DNA from 2 places in the Stenotrophomonas sp. 86428_Sma genome. Region 1 is predicted to be linked to the other one. Evidence: predicted binding sites of a transcription regulator. Region 1 holds the regulator's gene; the other holds the start of a gene.
What was found. Region 1 encodes FliA, which starts transcription of late flagellar genes. Its sites were predicted from a motif close to TAAAGTTTNNCNNNCNNNGGCCGATAA; they were not measured.
Positions count from the first base shown of each region.

Region 1 (11,424 bases):
GACAGGTCGGTGACTGCATCGGCGGTGGAGAAACCCGGCTGGAAAATCAGGTCCCAGACCTGCGAATCGGTCGGGTTGTCCGGCACCGCCAGGCCGCGTTCGGTGGCCTTGGCCAGGATCTTGGCACGGTCCAGGCCGCGGCCGTCGTCGCTGACTTCGATGACGATATGGCCACCCTGATGCGAGGCTGCCAGGGTGATCGTGCCGGTCTCGTCCTTGCCCGCATCACGTCGCACGTCGGGCATCTCCAGACCGTGGTCGATCGAGTTGCGCACCAGGTGCACCAGCGGATCGGCGATCTTTTCGATCAGGCCCTTGTCCAGTTCGGTGCCTTCGCCGACGGTGCGCAGGCGCACCTGCTTGCCGAGGCGGCTGGACAGGTCGCGGACCAGGCGCGGGAAGCGGCGGAACACCGCATCGACCGGCAGCATGCGCACGCCGATCACCGCTTCCTGCAGGTCGCGGGTGTTGCGTTCAAGCTGGTCCAGGCCGGCGAACAGGCTCTCGGCGTGGACCGGGTCCAGCGCGTGCGAGACCTGCTTGAGCATGGCCTGGGTGATGACCAGTTCGCCGACCAGGTTGATCAGCGCATCGACCTTGTCGACGCTGACCCGGATCGAGGTTTCGGCTTCCTGGCCGCCAGCGCTGCTGGCAGCGGCGGCGGGTGCCGCCGGTACAACGGCAGCCGGTGTGGAAGGGGCGGGTGTGGCAGGTGCCTCGGTGGCCAGGCTCGGCGGCGCAGCCGGACGGATGTCCAGTTCGCAGTCGTCCAGCACCCAGGCGAAGGTGTCTTCGATCTTGCTGCGCGGCACCTTGCCGACCAGACCCAGGTCCCACGCCAGGTGGGCCTCGAGCGGGTCGAGCTGGGCGAAGCCGGGCAGGCGTTCCATGCGCGCGGCGACCTGCAGCGAACCGAGATGTTCCAGTTCGCGGATGATGCGCAGCGGGTCGTTGCCGCTCATGAACAGCGATGGCGCCGGGGTGAAGCCGATCTGCCAGGCTTCCGGCGTATCGTCCACCTTGGCTGCGGCGGCCGCGGGGGCGCTCGCTGCGGCCTCCCCGGAAAGAACCGCCTCCAGGCGCGCCTTCACCGCAGCAACTGCGGCGGGATCGGCGGCCTGGCCGAGTTCGGCTTCGCGCAGCAGGGCGCGCAGCACGTCCACCGAGGACAGCATGGCGTCGACGGCGTGGCCTTCCAGCGCCCGCTTGCCGGCACGCAGCTCATCGAGCAGCGTTTCCAGCACATGGGTCAGGCCGGCGATCGCGTCGAAGCCGAAGGTGCCGGCGCCGCCCTTGATCGAGTGGGCGGCGCGGAACACCGAATTGATGATCTCCGCGTCCTGCTGCCCCGATTCCAGGGCCAGCAGGCCAGCCTCCATCGCGTCGAGGCCTTCGCGGCTCTCCTCGAAGAAGGTGGCGTGGAAGCGTTGCAGGTCCATGCTCATGGCAGTGGTGGTCCGGAAGCGAAGAGGGGGAGCGGTGGCGGGCGATCAGCCCAGCACTTTCTGCACGGTGGCGACCAGCTGTTCCGGATTGAACGGCTTGACCAGCCAGCCGGTGGCACCGGCGGCCTTGCCTTCGGACTTCTTGTCGGCGGCCGATTCGGTGGTCAGCATCAGCAGCGGCGTGAACTTGTAGTCCGGCAGCTGGCGCAGTTCGCGGATCAGCGCGATGCCGTCCATGTTCGGCATGTTGACGTCGGTGACTACCGCATTGAAGCGCTGGCCCTTGGCGCGACCGAGCGCGACCGCGCCGTCTTCAGCTTCTTCGACGGCAAAACCGGCCGAGGTGAGGGCGAAGGACACCATCTGGCGCATTGACGCCGAATCGTCCACCACCAAGATACGTGCGCTCATGCAGCGTTCTCCACAGATTTCAGGTTGTCATGGGTTACGTCCAGGCCCAGGGCCTGGGTGACGCCCAGCAGGCGCGCGGCGTCACGGAAGGTTGCAGTGCAACCGTGGAAGCCGGTGCCGAGGCCTGCCTCGCGGCGGGCCTGCACGAACGCACACAGCACCTGCACGGCGGCCGTGTGGATGCGGGCGACCTGGCTGGCATCCAGGGTCAGCTCGCCTGCCTGCGCCACCAGCGGGGCGAGGCGGTTCTTGAGCTCGGTGGTGCTCTCGATGCCGAGATCCCCACCCAGTTCGACAGTGCTCATCGTTGCTCCGGACAAACGGTTCCGTGATCCATAACGGCACCCCGGTGGGGTTCTTTAGGGGAATCGACGCGGTGCGTCGATGCGGGCGCTGTTGAAAAGGGGACGGAGGGGATTAAGTCGCAACTGGCTCGGCGCTTTGCGCCGATGCGGTGCCTGTCGGGGACGCAAGGCATTGATCCGTTGGATCAATACCTTACGTCCCCACTGCGTGGTCGCCGTTGCCGAGGGTGGCTGCGGGAGAGCCTGGTCGATTGCGACTTAATCCCCTCCGTCCCCTTTTTTCGTTCAACTCAACAGCCGGGTGGCATCCAGCAGGATCATCGGGCGCTGGCTGACCCGGGCGACGCCACGGAACAGGTCGTTGGAGATCTGGCAGATGCGCGCGGTATCGGGCGGCTCGATCTGCGAGTCGGTGAGGTTGGCGACATCTTCCACTGCCGACACGCGCAGGCCGATGGTCTCGCCGTCTTCTTCCAGCACCACGATGCGGGTCTGTGAGTCGTCTTCGGCGGCCGCGGCGCCCAGGTGCAGGCCGAGGTCCATCACCGGTACCACCTGGCCACGCAGGTTCATGATGCCCAGCATGGCCGGCGCAGTGCCGCGCAAGGGCAGCAGCGGCACTGGCAGCACCACTTCCTGCACTTTCAGCAGTTCCAGTGCATAGGCCTGGGTGCCGCAGCGCAGGCGCAGCCAGCGCGAGGTGCGCTCGCCGGCGCGTCGGTTCTGCGGATGCGGGCTGCTGGCGGGCCGATGTGCCTGTGCCTGCAGCTCCTGCCAGCTGCTCGGGCGGTTGCCTGCTGGCGCGTCCACGGCCACGCGCGGTGGCGGCGCGGCACCGGTGTGTGCAACTGGAGCGGGTGCTGCGACCACGGCCGCTGGTGGCGCAGGAACGTCCTCGCCGCCGGCAGCGGCCTCGAACGCGGCCTCCAGGCCGGGGCTGTCGGTGTGGGCGAGTCGATGGCTGTCGGCCGGATCGGTCTCGTAGATCACTTCGTCCGGCAGGTCGTCCCATGTAGGTTCCGGGCCAGACTTGGCGGTGGCGGGAGCAGGGGCCGTCTCGTGGATCACCTCGTCAGGCAGGTCATCCCAGGTCGGTTCGCGCTCGGGGGCGACGACAGGCATCGCGGCGGCCTCGAAGGCGGCCTCCAGTGCTGCGTCGTCCTCTGCCGCTGCAGCAGCAACAGTCTCCGTTTCGTAGATCACTTCGGCGGGCAGATCGTCCCAGGTGGGTTCGCGCTCAGCCGTTGCGGCCGCGTCGAAGGCGGCTTCGAGTGCGGCGTTGTCGACGGCAGGCGCAGCGGCGACGGTCTCGGTTTCGTAGATCACCTCGGCCGGTAGGTCATCCCAGGTCGGCTCGCGTTCGGCGTCGGCTGCAATTGCCGGGGACGCTTCGTCGCTCGCCGGCGGCGGTGCAGCCGGTGGTGCCGCGGCGATCGCTTCGCCCAGCAGTTCGTCCAGGTAGTCGTCCAGTACACCGGTGCTGTTCATGCGGCCTGCTCCAGGGCGCGGGCATCCTCGCCGAGGATCCAGTTCAGCGCGCGGCGATAGGCGGCCAGGCCGCGGCCCGGGTAATCCTCACCAACGCTCGGCAGGGTCAGGCCGGCGGCATTGCTGATGCGGGTATCGATCGGGATCGCGTCTTCCCATACGCGCGCGCCATGACGGTCCTGCATGGTCCGCAGCGACTCGTTGCCGGCGCGGGTGCGTCGATCGAACAGGGTCGGCAGGATCGAGATCGGCAGCGGGCGGCGGCGCGAGCGTTCGACCATCTCGCCGGTGCGGACCATGCCGTCCAGGCCATGCAGGGCCAGCGGCTCGGCCTGGGTGGGGATGATCAGGCGATCGGCTGCGGCCAGCGCATTGATCATCAACAGGCCGAGGGTGGGCGCGCAGTCCAGCAGGATGTAGTCGTGCTGGCCCTGGTGGCGCGCAAGCGCATTCTGCAGTGCCAGGCCAAGGCCGGGCTGGTTGGCGCTGCGGCGTTCCAGCGTGGCCAGCGCGGACTGTGCGCAGACATAGTCCAGGCCATGGATGCTGCTGGCATGGCACAGGCTGGAAAGATCGGCGGGCGGGGCGCCGAACAGCTCCAGCACGCCAGCCGGCGGCGGGTCCACCGGTACGCCGAACGCGCGGCTGAGCGAGGCGTGCGGATCGAGGTCGATCAACAGCACGCGATGGCCAAGTGCGGCCAGTCCGCGGCCGAGGGCGAGGGTGGTGGTGGTCTTGCCGACTCCGCCCTTCTGGTTGGCGACTGCCCAGATGCGCATCGGATTACTCCTTCATTGCCGGGGGAACGGCGGCGCCGACGCGGCTGCCAGCCGGCACCGGCGGCAACTTCACCGGTGCGATGGGGGAGGTGGGGGCGGTAGCCGGAGTTGCCGCGGCTTGTTCGGTATCGGTGTTCCGGGTGGCACCGGTGGCTGCGTTCAGGCGCTGGCCGAGCGGGTCCACCGAGTGCGAGGTGTCTGCCAGGATGATGACCATCACCCGGCGGTTGCGGTTGCGGCCCTGCGCGCTGTCGTTCTCTTCGCGCGGGCGGAACTGGCCGTAGCCGACCATCGCCAGCCGCGACGGCTGCACGCCCTGGTCGGCGAACAGGTGCACCACGCTGGCCGCGCGCCCGGCCGACAGTTCCCAGTTCGACGGGAAGGTGGCGGTGGCGATCGGTACGTTGTCGGTGTGGCCTTCCACGCGCACGCTGTTGGGTACGTCGCGCAGGACCTCGGCCAGGCTGGCCAGGGTCTGCCGCGCATGCACGTCCAGCGCCGCCGAGCCGGTGGGGAACAGGATGTCGCTGTTGATCTCGACTTCGATCCACAGCTCGGTGCGGCGCACGCTGATCATGCCGCGGTCGATCAGCGGCGCGAGCGCGGCGGTCAGGCGGTCGGCGATGCTGTTGAGCTGGCGCTCGGCGCGCGCGATCTGCTCCTGGTTGTGCACCGAAACAGGCATGCGCATCTGCGAGGCCATCGACGGCAGCAGGGTCGGGTCGTGCGACGGCGCAGGCGCCGAGGGCCCGATCTTGGTGCCGGACTTGATCACCGAAGGGCTGTCCCAGCCGCCACCCTGCACCTGCTTGTTGCCGACCTGTACCGGATTGATCGTGCGCGGCGCGCCCCCGAAGGCATCGGTCAGCGCGTCGGCCATGATCCGGTACTTGCCTTCGTTCACCGAGGAAATCGCGTACATGACCACGAAGAAGGCGAGCAGCAGCGTCATCAGGTCGGCATAGGGGATCGCCCATGCTTCGTGGTTGGCGTGTTCTTCGTGGTGCTTGCGGCGGGCCATGTCAGTGCAGGAAGCCGGAGAGGTTGGTTTCGATGTTGCGCGGGTTTTCGCCCTGGGCGATCGAGATCAGGCCTTCGATTACCATTTCGCGGTCGCGGGTGTTGTGCGAGATCACACTCTTGAGCTTGGCGGCCACCGGCAGGAACAGCAGGTTGGCCGAGGCGATGCCGTAGATGGTGGCGGTGAACGCTGCGGCGATGCCGTGGCCAAGCTTGCTCGGGTCGGCCAGGTTCTTCATCACCGCGATCAGGCCAAGCACGGCACCGATGATGCCCAGCGTCGGTGCATAGATGCCCATCGCTTCGAAGACCTTGGCACCGGCCTGGTCCTGGTGTTCCTGGCTGCCCAGTTCGATTTCCAGCATGTGCCGCATCGATTCGGGCTCGACGCCGTCCACCAGCAGCTGCAGGCCCTTGCGCAGGAATGGGTCCTGCTGCGCTTCCACCTGCGATTCCAGGCCCAGCAGGCCCTGGCGGCGGGCGATGTTGCTCCACTCGACGATCTGCTGGATCAGTTCGCGGCGATCGCTGTGCGGCGGGCGCACGACCCAGCGCACGATCTTGAAGGCATGCTTGAACACCGCCGGCGAGGTGTGCAGCAGGATCGCGGCGACGGTGCCGACGATGACGATCACGAACGCCGCAGGCGACCACAACGACGCCAGGCCGGCGCCCTTGAGGATGCTGCCGCCGACCAGCGAGGCCAGGGCGAGAAAGAGTCCAATGAGGCTGAGTCTATCCATGGTTCCGGTATCGGCGTGTATGAATGGGACTTGAGACACCGGTAGATCGCGTACAGACGGTAGTCACAGTTTTCGGGGCGCCGGGCATGGCCCGGCGGGGTTCATCGCAGCCCGTCCACGTCCAGGATCAGCGCCATGCGACCATCGCCGATCAAGGTTGCACCGGCATAACCGCGCAGGCCGCGCAGCGCTTTCGGCAGCGGCTTGATGACCACTTCCTCACGCCCGCGTACCTGGTCCACGACCAGCCCGAAGCGCGCTTCGCCAGCCTGCAGCACCACGATGGTCAGCAGCGGCGAGGCGGCCGGCGTCACATCCAGCCACTGGCGCAGATCGACCAGCGGCAGCGTGTGCGAGCGGCGGTCGAGCACGGCACGGCCATCGAACCAGCCCAGCGAGGTGCGCGGCGCGTGCAGCACTTCCATCACGCGGGCCAGCGGCAGCGCATAGACGTCCTCGCCGGCCTGCACCAGCAGGGTCGGCAGGATCGCCAGGGTCAGCGGCACGCGGATCAGGAAGCGGCTGCCACGGCCCAGTTCCGACTGGATCTGGATCTGGCCGCTCAGTTCGCGGATGCGTGACTGCACCACGTCCATGCCGACGCCACGACCGGAGATGTCGGTGACCTGCTGCTTGGTCGAGAAGCCGGGCAGGAACACCAGGTGCAGGCACTCCTCGCTGCTCAGGCGGGCGGCGGCTTCCGGATCGATCAGGCCCTTCTCGCGCGCCTTGGCACGCAGCTTTTCCGGGTCGATGCCGGCGCCATCGTCCTGCACCTCGATGCTGACGTAGTCGCCTTCCTGCTGTGCCGACAGGCGCACATGGCCCATCCGTGGCTTGCCCTGTGCCTCGCGCAGGTCGGGCATTTCCACGCCATGGTCGATGGCGTTGCGGACCAGGTGCACCAGCGGGTCGGCCAGCGCTTCGACCAGGTTGCGGTCGAGCTCGGTCTCGGCGCCGATCAGTTCCAGGTCCACTTCCTTCTTCAGCGAGCGGGCGACGTCGCGGGCAACCTTGGGGAAGCGCGAGAACACCTTGCCCACCGGCTGCATGCGGGTGCGCATCACTGCCGACTGCAGGCGGGCGGTGGCGATATCCAGAGTGGACACGGCCCGGTCCAGCTCTTCATCGCGCAGGCGTGCACGCAGGGTCTTGAGCCGATTGCGTGACAGCACCAGTTCGCCGATCAGGTTGACGATCGCGTCCAGGCGCTTGGTGTCCACGCGCACGGTATGTTCGGCCTCGGCCAGCGGCTTGGCGGCCGGCTTCGCCGCCGGTGCCGGTGCGGCGACCGGGCGCGGCGCTGCGATCGGTGCCGGTGCCACCACGGCCGCAGGCTTGGTGCCCGGTGCCGCGCCACCGTGCAGCTGGTCGAGCAGGGCTTCGAACTCGTCTTCGCTGATCAGTCCGTCGTCGGCCTTCTTCGCTGGCGCGACCGCGGTCGGCGCGTTGCCACCATGCAGCTGGTCGAGCAGAGCCTCGAATTCGTCGTCGGTGATCAGGTCGCTGCCACCCGCGGTGGGTGCTGCTGCGGCGGCGGGTGCAGCCACGGCACCGCCGTGCACGTCGAACTGTGCGATCAGGTCCGGCGGCGCATAGCCCGGCTCGGTGCCGGAGGAAACCGCGTCCAGCATCGACTGCAGGTAGTCCAGCGATTGCTGGGCCGCGTCGAAGTGGTGGGCCTGCAGCACGGCCTGGCCGGCACGTGCGGCGCCCAGCGCCTCTTCAGCGGCATGGCACAGCTCTACCATGGCGGTGACGCCGAGGAAGCCGGCGCCGCCCTTGAGCGTGTGGTAGCCGCGGAACACCGCGTTGAGCTGGTCGCTGTCCTGCGGTGCCTGCTCCAGCGACACCAGCTGTTCGCCGAGGCGATCCAGGATCTCCTGCGCCTCGATGATGAAATCGGCAGTGATGTCGTCGGATACCGCGCTCATGCTTACAGCCCCAGATCCGACAACAGGTCGTCGGCGTCGTTCTGCGAGACCGCGTGGCGGTCCAGTCCCTTCAGTGCCGGCCCGGCCAGTTCCGGGTCGGTGCGATGCTGTTCCGGCGGCAGGCCGAGCGCGCCGAAGCCTTCGTGCACGCGGCGGACGATGCCGACCACGCGACGGATGATCTGCCCGGTCAGGTCCTGGTAGCTCTGGGTCAGGGCGATCTCGGTCAGGTTGTGGCGGATGCGCTCGAGCTGCGCGTCCTGGCCCGGCTGCAGGCCTTCGGCGCGCAGCTGTTCGGTCAGGCTGCGGCATTCCTCGGCCAGGTCCAGGGTGCGGTGCGTGGCCTGTTCGGTCATCGCCACCACGTGGTCCAGTCGCGCGCAGGCGTCGTCCAGTTCGCCGGCTTCGCTCGGCACGGTCGGCAGTTCGCCCAGCGCCTGTCCCAGCTCGCGGGCCAGCCGCGAGAGGCCGCTCATCATCGGCTGCGTGCGCAGCGCGACCAGCCCGTCGATGCGCTGCCGCCAGGCGGCCTCGTCACCGGATTCGAGCGCGTCCAGAGCCTCCTGCAGGCGCAGGGCGAGGGCGTTCTTGTCGACCGTGGTATCCATCAGACGCTGGCCGCCAGGCGTTCGAAGATCTTGCCGAGCTTCTCTTCCAGCGTCTGCGCGGTGAACGGCTTGATGATGTAGCCGTTCACACCGCTCTGGGCGGCTTCGATGATCTGCTCGCGCTTGGCTTCTGCCGTGACCATCAGCACCGGCAGGGTCTTCAGCTTGGCATCGGCACGGATCGCCTTGAGCAGCTCGATGCCGGTCATCACCGGCATGTTCCAGTCGGTGACCACGAAATCGAACGGCTGGCTCTGCAGCAGCGACAGCGCGGCATGCCCGTCCTCGGCTTCGGCGGTATTGGTGAAGCCCAGATCGCCCAGCAGGTTCTTGACGATTCGACGCATGGTCGAGAAGTCGTCGACGATCAGGATGCGCATGTTCTTGTTCAAAGCAGAATTCCTTTGTTGTTCATTCCGGACGGCCGGGGGCAGCCGCCTCGGGGATGTTCATTCTTCGAGGCCTGCGTCGGCAGCCTCGAACAGCTTCAGCCGGCCACGCAGGCGCAGTACCGCCTGGCCGTGGATCTGGCAGACCCGCGACTCGCTCACGCCGAGCACCGCGCCGATCTCCTTCAGGTTCAGTTCCTGCTCGTAGTACAGCGAGAGCACCAGTTGTTCGCGCTCGGGCAGGTGGCCGATGGCCTTGCCCAGCTCGCGACCGAACTCGCCGCGCTCCAGTACCTGCTGCGGGGTCGGCCCGCCCTGGGCGACGGTGTCCAGCTCGCCCTGGTCCTCGATGCGCGATTCCAGGCTCAGCACCTGGCCACGTGCAGCGTCTTCCATCAGCCGCAGGTACTCGGGCAGCGGCATCTCCATCGCGGCGGCCACTTCAGTGGCGCTGGCGGCACGGCCACTGCTCTGTTCCAGGCGGCGGATGGTGGCGGCGGCATCACGTGCACGGCGGTGCACCGAGCGCGGGACCCAGTCACCACGGCGGATCTCGTCGATCATCGAACCACGGATGCGGATCGAGGCGTAGGTCTCGAAAGAAGCACCCTGGTCGGCGTCATAGCTGCGCGAGGCTTCGATCAGGCCCATCATGCCGGCCTGGATCAGGTCGTCGACCTCGACGCTGGCCGGGAGGCGCGCGGCCAGGTGGTGGGCGATGCGCCGCACCAGGTCCGAATGCTGGGCGATGACTTCGTTCGCCGCCGAGCGCTGCACTTCCCTGTACTGGGCTGCGCCTTTCATGCCGTCACCCCACGCTGCTTGAGGATGCGTTCGAGGAAGAACTCGACGCCGCCACGCGGTTCGGTCGGCGCCTGCCAGCGCGCGGTACGGCGCGCGATCTCGGTGATCGCCAGCGCCGCCGGGCTGGACGGATAGGCCTTCACCACCGGCTGCTGGCGCTGCACCGACAGGCGCAGCCAATCGTCCTGCGGCACGCAGCCCAGGTAGTTCAGCGAGACATCGGCAAGGAACTTCTCGCAGACGCGGGTCAGCTTTTCGTACAGCACGCGGCCCTCGTTGGGGTCGCGCACCATGTTGGCCACCACCTGGATGCGGTCCACGCCACGCTCGCGCGACAGCACCTTGATCAGTGCGTAGGCGTCGGTGATCGAGGCCGGCTCGTCACAGACCACCACCACGGTGTCCTGTGCGGCCTGGCAGAAGGTCAGCACGCCATCGGTGATGCCCGCGGCAGTGTCCACCACCATGATGTCCAGCTCGCGCTCCAGCTCGGAGAACACGTTGACCAGGCCAACGTGCTCGGCCGGGGCCAGCTCGGCCATGTGGCGGCGGCCGGATGCGGCCGGGACCACCAGCACGCCGTTCGGGCCTTCGACGATGACGTCATCCAGCGTGCAGCGGCCGGCGACCAGGTCGGCCAGTGTAAAGGTGGGGTTCAGGCCCAGGATCACGTCGATGTTGGCCAGGCCGAGGTCGGCGTCCAGCAGCAGCGTGCGCTTGCCCATGCCAGCCAGTGCCACGGCCAGGTTGGCCGACACATTCGTCTTGCCCACGCCGCCCTTGCCGCCAGTGACCGCAATGGTGCGCACAGGGCCGAGCGGCTCGCTGCGGGTGGCCGACAGCGGGAAGGTCTTGGTCAGCTTGGCGTACTCACGCGACGGCATGGTTCAACTCCGGGTTGCAGGGCATATCGGCCGCGCGGCGCAAATCTTCAAGGCGAAGTACAAGATTGGCTGCACTGGCCCGGTGCAGGTCCTCCGGGACGTCCTGGCCATCGGTCACCCAGGTGATCGGCAGGGCATGATCCACGGCCACCGACAGGGCGTTGCCGAAGCGGCCGGTCTCGTCCAGCTTGCTCAGTACCAAGCCCTGCAGGTTGGCGGCGCCGAAGCGGCGGACCACCTCGTCCATGTCGCCGAAGCTGGTGTTGGCCGGCAGCACCAGCAGGGTGCGGACCTGGCGCGCGGCACGCAGCCACTGCAGCTGGGCGGCCAGGGCGCGGTCGCGCGGGCCCAGGCCGGCGGTGTCGATCAGCACCAGCTTGTAGTCCTTCAGGCGTTCCAGCAGCTGGTCCAGGTCGGTGCCGCTGTTGGCCTCGTGCACCGCGATGCCGAGCTGGCGGCCGTAGCCGTACAGCTGCTCGCGGGCACCGATGCGGGTGGTGTCGGTGGTGACCAGGGCCACGTCACGCGGCGCGTGCTTCTCGGCGAAGCGCGAGGCCAGCTTGGCGATGGTGGTGGTCTTGCCAGCGCCGGTCGGGCCGACCAGGGCGATCACG
Region 1 is NZ_CM151156.1:2,254,224-2,265,647, forward strand. Features, by position in the region: gene ACZK3J_RS10360 (chemotaxis protein CheA) at 1-1,445, opposite strand, end outside; gene ACZK3J_RS10365 (response regulator) at 1,491-1,856, opposite strand; gene ACZK3J_RS10370 (STAS domain-containing protein) at 1,853-2,161, opposite strand; gene ACZK3J_RS10375 (chemotaxis protein CheW) at 2,447-3,649, opposite strand; gene ACZK3J_RS10380 (ParA family protein) at 3,646-4,428, opposite strand; gene motD (flagellar motor protein MotD) at 4,433-5,449, opposite strand; gene ACZK3J_RS10390 (flagellar motor protein) at 5,451-6,191, opposite strand; gene ACZK3J_RS10395 (chemotaxis protein CheA) at 6,293-8,125, opposite strand; gene ACZK3J_RS10400 (protein phosphatase CheZ) at 8,128-8,733, opposite strand; gene cheY (chemotaxis response regulator CheY) at 8,733-9,125, opposite strand; gene ACZK3J_RS10410 (RNA polymerase sigma factor FliA) at 9,183-9,926, opposite strand; gene ACZK3J_RS10415 (MinD/ParA family ATP-binding protein) at 9,923-10,810, opposite strand; gene flhF (flagellar biosynthesis GTPase FlhF) at 10,797-11,424, opposite strand, start outside.

Region 2 (11,424 bases), 2.1 Mb from region 1:
CAGCCAGCCGTCGCGCACCATTGCTGAAACCGTCTGGCTGAGCGCCGAATGGCTGAGCCCGCAGGCCAGTGCGAGATCCTTGATGCGGCAGGGTCCCTGCGCCATCAGCGTGCGCAGCACCGGGGTGTAGCGCGGCCGGTAGTCCAGCTTCAGGTCGCGGTAGGCCTGCTCGACCGCCGGGTCCAGCTGGTCGAGCAGGGCCCGCAGCAGTGTTCCCAGGGTGGCATGTTGGAGATCCATGGTGGCGATGATATATAAGAGCTTACATATCATCAACGTGGGGTGCGGTCATGGCAGTTTCGTGGATGCTGGGCGCGCTGCTGGCGGCGTCCTGCCCGGCCCAGGACGCGGTGCTGCAGGCGGCGGCCACGGCGATACAGGCGCAGTACCTGGACGTGGCCGAAGGCGCGCACATTGCTGAGGCCGTTCGCGGCTGGTCCACCCAGCAGCGCTATGTGGACAGCTGCGCGGACCCCAAGGCGTTCAGCGCACGCTTGAACCAGGATCTGGACGTGTTCGATGGCCACTTCCATGTCGAGCGGGTGGATGCCCGCGCCGGCCAGGACGACTGGCTGATGGCCTGGCGCGCGGATGCGCGCAGCAATGGTGCGGGCGTGCGCGAGGTGCGGGTGCTGGAAGGCAACATCGGTTACCTGCGCCTGAGCACCTTCTATCCGCTCGATCTGGCCCGGCCGAAGCTGGCTGCTGCCTTCACCCTGCTGGCCGACACCGATGGCCTGGTGCTGGACCTGCGCCAGAACGGTGGTGGCGATGACGGCAGTGCGGACCTGCTGGTGCGGACCCTGCTGGCGGCGGAGATCACCCAGGTGCAGTCACTGCAACGCCGTGGCCAGCGCAGTCCGGTACCGTTGCCACCGGCGAGCCTGGGGCTGTACCTGAAGCCGCTGGTGGTTCTGATCGACCGCCGCACCGGGTCGGCCGCCGAATTCGTCGCGTACTCGCTGCAGGCGCAGGGGCGGGCACGTGTCGTTGGTAGTCGAAGTGGCGGTGCGGCACATATGTTCGATGATCCTGTGCTGCTGCCGGATGGCTATCAGATCAGCATTCCCGACCGGCAGCCGATCAACCTCCGTACCGGAACCAACTGGGAACGCACCGGCGTCACGCCTGATGCAGCAGGCGGTGACGATCCGCTGTTCGTCGCCCGCCAGCTGCTGGCCCGATCGGCATCGCCAGAATGAACGCACAATTGCAACCGCGCCCTATCGCAGACGACATGCAGCGTGCCTAGAATCGATGCATCCCGGTAGTTCCCGGGCGCTTCGAGTGAATGGACTCAATGAAGATTCTGTTGACCGGCAGTTCCGGGCGGATCGGGCGTGCGATCTTCGGCGCGCTGGCGGCGGCCCACGAAGTGGTGGGGCTGGATCGCAGCCCATTCGCCACCACCCGCATCATTGCCGATGTCACCGATCGTCAGGCCGTGAAGCGGGCAGTGCAGGGCGTCGACGCGGTGATCCATACCGCCGCCCTGCACGCACCCCATGTCGGCCTGGTGCCGGATGCGGTATTCCAGCAGATCAATGTGGAGGCGACCGCACACCTGTTGCAGGCTGCCCGCGAGGCCGGTGCACGCCGCTTCGTGCTGACCAGCACCACGGCGCTGTATGGCCATGCGGTGGTGGCGGGCGGTTGCCGCTGGATCGATGAAGATACCGAGCCGCTGCCACGCACCATCTACCATCGCAGCAAGCTGCAGGCCGAGGCGTTGGCTGAAGCCGCTGCGGCGCCGGGCTTCAGCGTGCGCGTGCTGCGCATGGCCCGCTGTTTCCCCGAGCCACCGGAGCGGATGGCGATGTTCCGCCTGCACCGCGGCATCGACGCGCGCGACGTGGCCAGCGCACATGCCGCGCTGCTGCACGATGAGGGCGCTGCCTTCGCACGCTACATTGCCTGCGCACCGACGCCGTTCCTGCGCGAGGATTGCCTGGAACTGGCGACCCAGCCGTGCAGGGTGCTGGCCCGCCGCGCCCCGCAGTTGCTGGCCGAGTTCGAGCGCCGTGGCTGGCCGCTGCCGCTGAGCATTGACCGCGTCTACGACAGTGCACTGATGCGCCGCACATTGGGCTGGCAGCCGCGCTTCGGCCCGGACGACGTGCTGCAGCAGTACGCGGTTGGCAGCATCGAGGTGCTGCCGCGGGCGGAATGGATCAAGGACCGCGTGGCCGAATAGGGCGGCAGCCGGGCGGGTTCCTGACCCGACCCTGAGCAGGTTCAGGAATGTGCAGATGGACCGCCTCAACCTCGTTCGCAGGCGGCCGCTAACCCGGTGCGCTTCCAGCGCCGGGCGTGTCCCGGCGGCCGGTGGCCTGCGCGACGGATCGCGCACCTGCGCGGTGCCCTCGCGGTGCCGGTCGTCCTGAACTGCCTTGCGGATCCTTCCATGCCTTCTCCCCGTTCCGCCGCTGCCCGCCGCCCGGGCAGCATCGCCCACAAGCTGATGCTGGGCACCGCTGCGATCGCGCTGCTGTGCTTCGGCCTGACTGCGTTCCTGATCTACCGCCAGGCCAGCGCCAGCCTGATCGACGCCTCGCGCCAGACCATGGCCAGCGAAGCCACCGCCGAAGCCCGCCAGGTCGCGGCCGATCTGGGCACCGCCTTTGCCAGCAACGACGCCATGGTCGAGGCCGTGCTCGCCCAGCGCGCGCGCGGCGATGTTCCGGACCGTGCCAGCCTGGCTGCCGTGCTGGGCGAGCAGCTGCGCACCCACCCCGAGTGGCTGGGCAAGAGCACCATGTGGGAGGCCGACGCCTTCGATGGCAAGGATGCCGAGTTCGTCAACACTGAAGCGCACGATGCCACCGGTCGTTACATGAGCTACTGGGCCTGGCACGATGGCAAGCCGCAGCAGTCGACGATGACCGACTACACCGAGACGGCCAGTGGCTCCGGTGACTGGTACATGGTGCCCAGCCGCGACAAGCTGGCGAAGGTAAGCGAGCCCTACGCCTACGACATCGGTGGCCAGCAGGTGCTGATGAGCACGCTGAGCACGCCGATCATCGAAAACGGCCGGTTCCTCGGTGTATTTACTGTGGACTTCTCGCTGGCGGCGCTGCAGAAGCACCTGGCCACGCTCAAGCCGATGGGCGCCGGGCGCGTCGAACTGCTCTCGCCGAATGGCGTGGTGCTGGCCTCGGCCAATGCCGCCGAAATCGGCAAGCCACGAGGCGACGCATTGACCCGCAGCATGCTGGCAGACATCGCCGCCGACCGCCGGTTCGAAGCCTTCACTCCGGATGCCGCCGGCAACGTGCGCGTATACGTGCCGCTGCGTGTGGGCGATGCGCCGCAGCGCTTTGCACTGGGTGTGGTGATGCCGCACGCGGTGATCGTGGCCGAGGCGCGCCAGCTGCTGTGGCTGACCCTGCTGGTTGGTGTGGTGGCCGCGCTGACGCTGAGTGCCGGTGTCTATGTGCTGCTGCGCCGGTTGGCGATCCGCCCACTGGCCGAAGCCGTGCGCGTGGCCGGCGATGTCGCCGCGGGCAAGCTGGACAGCACCCTGCCGGCACGCAGCAACGACGAAGTGGGCCGCCTGCTGGACGCGATGCAGGGCATGCGGGGGCAGCTGCAGTCGGTGATGGCGGCGCAGGCGGAAATGGCGCGTCGCCATGACGCCGGTGAAATCAGCTACCGCATGGACGCCTCGGCGTTCCCGGGTGAGTACGGCCGGATGGTGGCTGACAGCAACCAGCTGGTGGCCTCCAGCAACGCCGTCACCCAGCGCCTGGTCGACGTGATGCAGCGCTATGCGGTGGGTGACCTGAGCGTGGACATGGAAGCGCTGCCGGGCGAGAAGGCGGTGTTCACCGCTGCAATGGCCACTACCAAGAGCAACCTGGCGGCGATCAACGATCAGATCCAGCAGCTGGCCGCTGCCGCCGCCGCCGGCGATTTTGCGGTGCGCGGCGACACGCTGCGTTTCGACCACGACTTCCGCCGCATGGTGGAAACCCTCAACACCATGATGCAGGTCAGCGACCACAACCTGGCCGAGCTGTCGACGCTGCTGCGCGCGATTGCCGCAGGCGACCTCAGCGCGCGCATGCAGGGCGACTTCCACGGCGTGTTCGCGGTGATGCGCGACGATGCCAACAGCACCGTGCAGCAGCTGACCCAGATCGTTGGCCAGATCCAGCAGTCGGCGGCCAGCATCCGCCTGGCGGCGGGTGAGATTGCCGCCGGCAACAGTGACCTGTCGCGCCGCACCGAGCAGCAGGCGGCGAACCTGGAAGAGACCGCGGCCTCGATGGAAGAGCTGACCTCCACGGTGCGCCAGAATGCCGACCACGCGCTGCAGGCCAACACCCTGGCCGGCTCCGCAGCGGGCGTGGCCAGCGAAGGCGGGCAGGTGGTCAGCCAGGTGGTGCAGACCATGGAACAGATCGAGGCCTCCTCGCAGCGCATTGCCGAGATCATTTCGGTAATCGATGGCATCGCGTTCCAGACCAACATCCTGGCGTTGAACGCGGCGGTGGAAGCGGCGCGTGCCGGCGAACAGGGCCGCGGATTCGCCGTGGTCGCCAGCGAAGTGCGTGCGCTGGCCCAGCGCTCGGCAGGCGCGGCCAAGGAGATCAAGGAGCTGATCGACGCCTCGGTGGCGCAGGTCGGTGCCGGTGCGCAGCTGGTGCACGGCGCGGGCCGCACCATGCAGGAAATCGTCGGCCAGGTCGGCCGAGTGAACGAGATCATGGCCGAGATCTCGGCAGCCTCGCGCGAGCAGTCGGCGGGCATCGAGCAGGTCAACCAGACCGTGGTGCAGATGGACGAGACCACCCAGCAGAACGCCGCGCTGGTGGAAGAGGCCAGTGCCGCTGCGCGCGCAATGGAAGAACAGGCCGAGCAGCTGGCGGTGGCGGTCTCGCGCTTCCGCCTGCAGGCCGAGCCGGTGGCTACGGTCCGCCGCGCGGCCTGATCCTGTTGCGCGCACATGAAGACGCCCGGCCAAGGCCGGGCGTCTTCATTTCTGCTTGATGCTATGCCAGGCCGGAGTGCGGCGGCAGCATCGCGTCAGAACATGCCTTCGAAGGGATTCCAGCTGGCTTTGCCCTTCACCTGCTCCAGGTAGTAGCTGTAGTTGGTGCTGGCGGCAACCAGGAAGTTCATGGCGATGAACAGCGGGCGCGCGATGATGTCCGGCAGGAACAGGGACACGATGCCCAGCACGAGGCCGATGCCGATCACCACCAGCGCCTTGCGCCACATGCCCAGAATGAACAGGTAGATGAAGCCGAAGAAGAAGGCGAAGAAGTTGATGTTGATCTTGAGGCGGTCGCCGAAGGACAGCGCCTTCCAGGCTTCCTTGAAGCGCGGCTCCTTCGGAGCGCCGTGCTGCTGGAAGAAATTGAAGCGGAACTGCCACTTCGGGCTGAAGCGGGAGAGGTCGACGGTGTTCATTGACGATTACGTCCTTGTAGGAAAACGGTTACATGATACGGGGCCGACGGTTCAGGAAACTACCCTCAACCGTCAAAAATGTGACGCGCCCGGCATGTGCAGGCCTGCGGCGGGGCGCCGCACCGTCACCCATCCGCCTTGTTTTTAGGATAGGGTGCGCAGTTCCGCTGCCGCCCCAGCTGAACCCGGGCGGCGGCGGGATGTCCATGGAGGTTGCATGACCACACCTGCTATACCGGAAAACGCACCGGGACCGGTGCTCCTGCCGACACCTGAAGTGGTGCAGGCACAACAACTGCTCGCACGCCAGCAACTGGCGGTAGCGATGGACCGTGCACGCACGGCCGCTACGCAGAACGCGGCCGCGGCCGCGCTGGAAAGCGAGTAATCCGCAACACCGCCGATCGCGCTGGCGTGCTGCCAGCGCGATCGCGGCGCGCGCCGCCGGTCAGAACCGCGCGGTCATGCTCATGAAGTAGCTGCGCCCGGCCACGAAGTAGTCGGTGGAGCCCTCCGCATACAGCTTCTTGTCGGCCAGGTTGCTGACGCCGCCGCGCAGGGTCAGTACCTCGTTGACGTTCCAGGCTGCGGTCAGGTCATACAGGGTGTAGGCCTTGAGGAAGGTCGTGGCGGTACCGGTCTGCTTGCCGGTGTACTGCGCCGACAGGCTGCTGGAAAACACCGTATTGGGCGTCCAGTCCAGCGACGAATAGCCGGAAAACTCCGGCGTATCGATCAGATTCCTGCCGGTGGTCAGGTTCTTGGCTTCCTTCATCCAGGTGGCCGAGGTGCGCCAGCGCCACTGCTCGCCGAAGCGGACATTGAAGTTGCCTTCCATGCCACTGGTGCGCGCGCGCTGCACGTTGCTCATGCGCGTCCACCAGATGCCGTTGAACTTGCCCAGGGGCGCGTACTCGATCTTGTTCTTGAAGTCGGTATGGAAGTAGGTCAGGCCGGCATCGAACAGGTCATTGTCGAAGCTGATGCCGATCTCTCGGTTGGTGCTGGTTTCCGGGTCCAGGTCCGGGTTGCCGGCCATGTAGCAGCCACCGCGGGTATAGCCCAGCGGGATCAGCGAGGTGCAGCCGCGGCCGCCGGACTGGGTGGCCGCGCTGGGCGAATTCTCGGTCAGGCTGGGCGCGCGGAAGCCCTTGGAGACGCCACCGCGGATCGTCCACTGTTCGGCCGGGTGCCAGACCAGGTACGCACGCGGGCTGACGTGGCTGCCGAACTTCTCATGGTGATCCAGGCGTGCGCCCACGGTCAGCGCCAGCGTGCGGTGCAGCTTCAGTTCGTCCTCGACAAACAATGCCCAGGTAACCACTTCCAGGTTGGAGCCGCTGACGGCATTGCCGGCATAGTCGATCGGCGCGCGGCCGATGGTATCGGTATTGGTCAGTTCCTGGCGCTTCCACTGGCCACCGACGGCGAACTGGTGTTCAACGCCCAGGGTGAACGGCGTGGTCAGGCTGCCTTCGATGATGGTATCGGTGGCCTCGGAGCGGCCGGTGGCACCGATGTCGTTCTTGTACTCGGTCCAGTACGCGCTGAGCTTCGAGTTGCCGAAGCTCCACTTGCCATCGTGGTTGAGTGCCAGCGAGCTGCGCTTGAGTTCGCTGGCACCCCAGGCGCCTTCGTCCTGCTTTTCCAGCGAGGCGTCGATGAAGGCCTGCTGCACGCCGTGGCCGGCTTCCAGCGACAGTTCCTGCGCATCGCTGAGCTTCCACTGCAGCAGCGCGTCGACATTGCGGTCCTTCTCGCCGGCGTAGGCATTGCCATAGACACCACCGTTGGAGCGGTCCGAGTCGCGGCGCATGCTGTTGGCACCGATGCGCAGGCCGAAGCGCTCGCCGAGCGGGCCGGAGAACGTCGCACCGATCTGCTGGGTATCACCGCGCTTGCCATCACCCGGGCGGGTATAGCTGTGGGTGGCGCTGCCGTTCCAGTCATCACCGATGCGCTTGGTGATGATGTTGATCACGCCGCCCATGGCGTCGGAGCCGTACAGTGACGACATTGGTCCGCGCACCACCTCGATCCGTTCGATCTGGTCGGGCGAGATCCAGTTCAGATCCTGGCGGCCGAGGTCGGGACGGTAGTTGGTCGAGGCCGAGCTGCCCATGCGCTTGCCGTCCACCAGCACCAGCGTGTAATTGGACGGCATGCCACGCAGCTTGATCTTGGACTGCTCGCCGACCGCGCTGAGGCCACCGGTCACGCCCGGCACGCGGCTGAGCAGGGTGGCCAGGTCGTGCACCGGCTGGCGCTCGATGTCCTCACGGCTGATCACGCTGATGCTGGCCGGTGCATCCTTGATCCATTGCTGGTTGCCCGAGGCGGTGACCACCACGGTATCCAGATCCTTGGTGGAGGCATCGGCGCTGGCCTCTGCGGCGGCCAGGCCGGGCAGGGCCAGCAGGCAGGCGGTGGCCAGAGCGCAGGCCAGGCGGGTGCGCGGCAGGCGCGCGGAAGGGGTACGGAACGACAGGGACATGACGGCTTCCATCGGAGGAGGGGGACCCGGTGGAAGCAGCAGGCGCACGCAGACAGCAGGCAGCCCCCTTCCATGGGTCGTTGGGCGCTGGGTGGGAACCGGCGCAGCTGGGTGGGTCTCGGCCGTGCGGAAGACGGTGACCTGCCTGGTTAATGAAATGATAACCGTTCGCGTTTGTTACGATCCAGTACCTGGGGCGACCAAGTGACATCCGTTCCCCTGCCCCGGCACTCGCCTGCTGTTTGCTGAATGGGGATAAATCCCGGCGTAGACCTTCGCACTCGGCTTACATCCGGCGCCCTAGACTGAGCCGCATTTTCGATTCCGCCCCGTTGGAGATCGTGTGGGTTCCGGTAGTGACAGACAGCGACTGCGTGGCGTGACGCCGACGCAGCCAGGACAAGTGCGGGCGCCGGGAAAGCGCGCCGGGAACCTTGGTGCATGCAGCCCGGCCGGGATGGCCGGCCGTGCCGACTGCGCGGAGTAGGCGGCAATGGAGGTGCAGACCATCCATGCGGAAGCAGATACGTCCCGGCTTGATGCCGGCTGGACGCTGCTGCCGGCCGAATCGCCGTTGCAGATGCCCGAGCAGACCCTGCGCGAAGGCCAACTGAAGGTTCGCCGCCACCGCACCTCGCCGCGGCTGATCGGCCTGCGCCGGTTCTATATCTTCGGCGGCACGCTGGCGATGACCGCCATCGCTACCCGGATGATGTGGCGGGTGCTGTCGGCCAATGGCATCAGCGTGCTCGAGGCCTGCCTGCTGGTGCTGTTTGTCGGCCTGTTCGCCTGGATCGCGCTGTCTTTCGCCAGCGCCGTGGCCGGCTTCCTGACTGCCGTGTTCGACCGGGGGTATCGCCTCGGCATCGACCCGGACAAGCCACTGCCGACCGTGCACAGTCGCACCGCGCTGCTGATGCCGACCTACAACGAAGATCCGCGCCGGCTGCTGGCCGGCCTGCAGGCGATCTACGAGTCGGTGGCCGCCACCGGCCAGCTCGACCGGTTCGACTTCTTCGTGCTCAGTGATACCCGGCGCGAAGACATCGCGCGGGCCGAGGAGCAGGTGTTCGCCGAACTGCGCGAGCGCGTGCCCGATGGCCAGGCGCGGCTGTTCTACCGCCGCCGTGGCGACAACAGCGGGCGCAAGGCCGGCAACATCGCCGACTGGGTCCGCCGCTTCGGCGGTGCCTACCCGCAGATGCTGATCCTGGACGCCGACAGCCTGATGACCGGCGACAGTATCGTGCGCCTGGTCGCGGGCATGGAGCACAACGCCGACGTCGGCCTGATCCAGACCCTGCCGTCGGTGATCGGCGGGCGCACCCTGTTCGCGCGCATGCAGCAGTTCGGCGGCCGTGTGTACGGTCCGGTGATCGCCCGTGGCGTGGCCTGGTGGCACGGTGCCGAGAGCAATTACTGGGGCCACAACGCCATCATCCGCACCCGCGCCTTCGCCGATCAGGCCGGGCTGCCTGCGCTGCCGGGGCGCAAGCCGTTCGGTGGCCACGTGCTCAGCCATGACTTCGTCGAAGCGGCGCTGATGCGTCGTGGCGGCTGGGCCGCGCACATGGTGCCGTACCTGGGCGGCAGCTATGAAGAAGGTCCGCCGACCCTGACCGACCTGCTGGTGCGCGACCGCCGCTGGTGCCAGGGCAACCTGCAGCACGGCAAGGTGGTCGGCAGCCGTGGCCTGCACTGGATCAGCCGCATGCACATGCTGATCGGCATCGGTCATTACTTCACCGCGCCGATGTGGGCGATGCTGATGCTGATCGGCATCGCCATCCCGCTGTTCCAGGAAGGCATCGATTTCAACGCGCTGCTGCACCTGTCGCCCAGCGTGTACTGGCGGGCCCAGGACGAGGAACAGGTGGTGCGCCTGTTCGCGGCGACCATGGCGGTGCTGCTGCTGCCCAAGGTGCTGGGTTACCTGGCGATGCTGCTGGACCCGGTCGACCGCCGCGGGTGTGGCGGTGCCCTGCGCGCGTTCGTCTCGATGCTGGTGGAAACCGTATTGGCCGCGCTGATGGCGCCGGTGGTGATGTACGTGCAGTCGCGCGGCGTGGCCGAAGTGCTGTCCGGCCGCGATTCGGGGTGGGACGCGCAGCAGCGTGACGATGGTGGCATTTCGTGGCTGGCGCTGATCCGTGGCTACGGTGGGCTGGGGGTGTTCGGCGCCTTCATGGGCATGCTGGCCTGGGCGGTGTCGCCATCGCTGGCCGCGTGGATGGCGCCGGTGGTGATCGGCATGGTGCTGGCGGTACCGGTGGTGGCACTGACGTCTTCGCGTGGCCCCGGCGCCTTCCTGCACCGTCTTGGCCTGCTTGATATCCCCGAGGAGAACATCCCGCCGCCGGTGCTGGTACGCGCCGCGCAGCTGCGCCGGGAAGCGGCCGAACAACCGCCGCTGTACTGATCGTCCCGCGGCAGCGGCATAATGCGGCTCGAACTTGAAGGAGCCGCATCATGCTGCAAACGGTGGAACAGGAGACCGGCGCCTCGCCGCAGTGGTCGGTGATCTGGCTGCACGGCCTCGGTGCCGATGGCCACGACTTCGCGCCGATCGTGCCGGAGCTGGTGCGTCCGCATTGGCCGGCGCTGCGCTTCGTGTTCCCGCATGCACCGGTGCGGCCGATCACGATCAACAACGGCGTGCCGATGCGCGGCTGGTACGACATCGTCGGCATGGATTTCCGTTCGCGCGCCGACATGGTGGGCGTGCAGGAATCGGTGGTACAGCTGGATGCGCTGATCGCGCGCGAGATCGAGCGTGGCATCGCGCCGGAGAAGATCTTCCTGGCCGGTTTCTCGCAGGGGGGCGCGATCATCCTGACCGCCGCGCTGTCACGCACTGCGCCGCTGGCCGGCCTGATCGCGCTGTCCACCTACCTGCCCGAAGCCGACGGCGCAAAGCGCGCTGAAGGCGCCGTGCAGGTGCCGGTGTTCATGGCCCATGGCAGCAGCGATCCGGTGATTCCGCAGGCGGTGGCCGCACACAGTGCGCAGGCACTGCAGGCGCTGGGCCTGGAGGTGGAATGGCACAGTTACCCGATGGCCCACCAGGTCTGCGCCGAAGAGATCCAGGCGCTGGGTGACTGGTTGCAGGAACGCCTGGGCGCTGCCTGACCCATGCCGCCGGCCAGCGCCCCGCCCTGGATGCCGGAACTGTGCCGCCTGCCGCGGCTGGCGGCGATGCTCGGCCTGGCCGAACTGGTGGTGGTGGTGCTGGCCCTGGCTCCGGATGGCAGCCGCCACTGGACTGTGGGCGAACTGCTGTCGGCCAGTGGTTTCGCGTTGTGGCTGGCGCTGGCTGTAACGGCCAGCCTGTGCCTGCTGCGGAACGCGTTGTCGAGGTTGCCACAGGTTCTGGGGGCGGTCTCGGCCATCGCACTGGCGACGCTGATCGCGGTGGTCTGCGCGGGCATCGTGCATGCCCTGTACGCGGTGCTTGGCGACAGCTTCGCCCGCGGCATCAGCTTCTGGCGCTTCACGCTGGGCAGCGCGGCGAC
Region 2 is NZ_CM151156.1:4,342,858-4,354,281, reverse strand. Features, by position in the region: gene ACZK3J_RS19980 (MarR family winged helix-turn-helix transcriptional regulator) at 1-240, opposite strand, end outside; gene ACZK3J_RS19975 (S41 family peptidase) at 291-1,202, shown strand; gene ACZK3J_RS19970 (NAD-dependent epimerase/dehydratase family protein) at 1,301-2,194, shown strand; gene ACZK3J_RS19965 (methyl-accepting chemotaxis protein) at 2,405-4,936, shown strand; gene ACZK3J_RS19960 (DUF2628 domain-containing protein) at 5,032-5,418, opposite strand; gene ACZK3J_RS19955 (hypothetical protein) at 5,636-5,806, shown strand; gene ACZK3J_RS19950 (TonB-dependent receptor domain-containing protein) at 5,867-7,912, opposite strand; gene mdoH (glucans biosynthesis glucosyltransferase MdoH) at 8,406-10,331, shown strand; gene ACZK3J_RS19940 (alpha/beta hydrolase) at 10,382-11,041, shown strand; gene ACZK3J_RS19935 (sensor histidine kinase) at 11,045-11,424, shown strand, end outside.
Region 2: a site for FliA is predicted at 2,260-2,286, ahead of ACZK3J_RS19965 (methyl-accepting chemotaxis protein). Genes of this name have one in related genera too.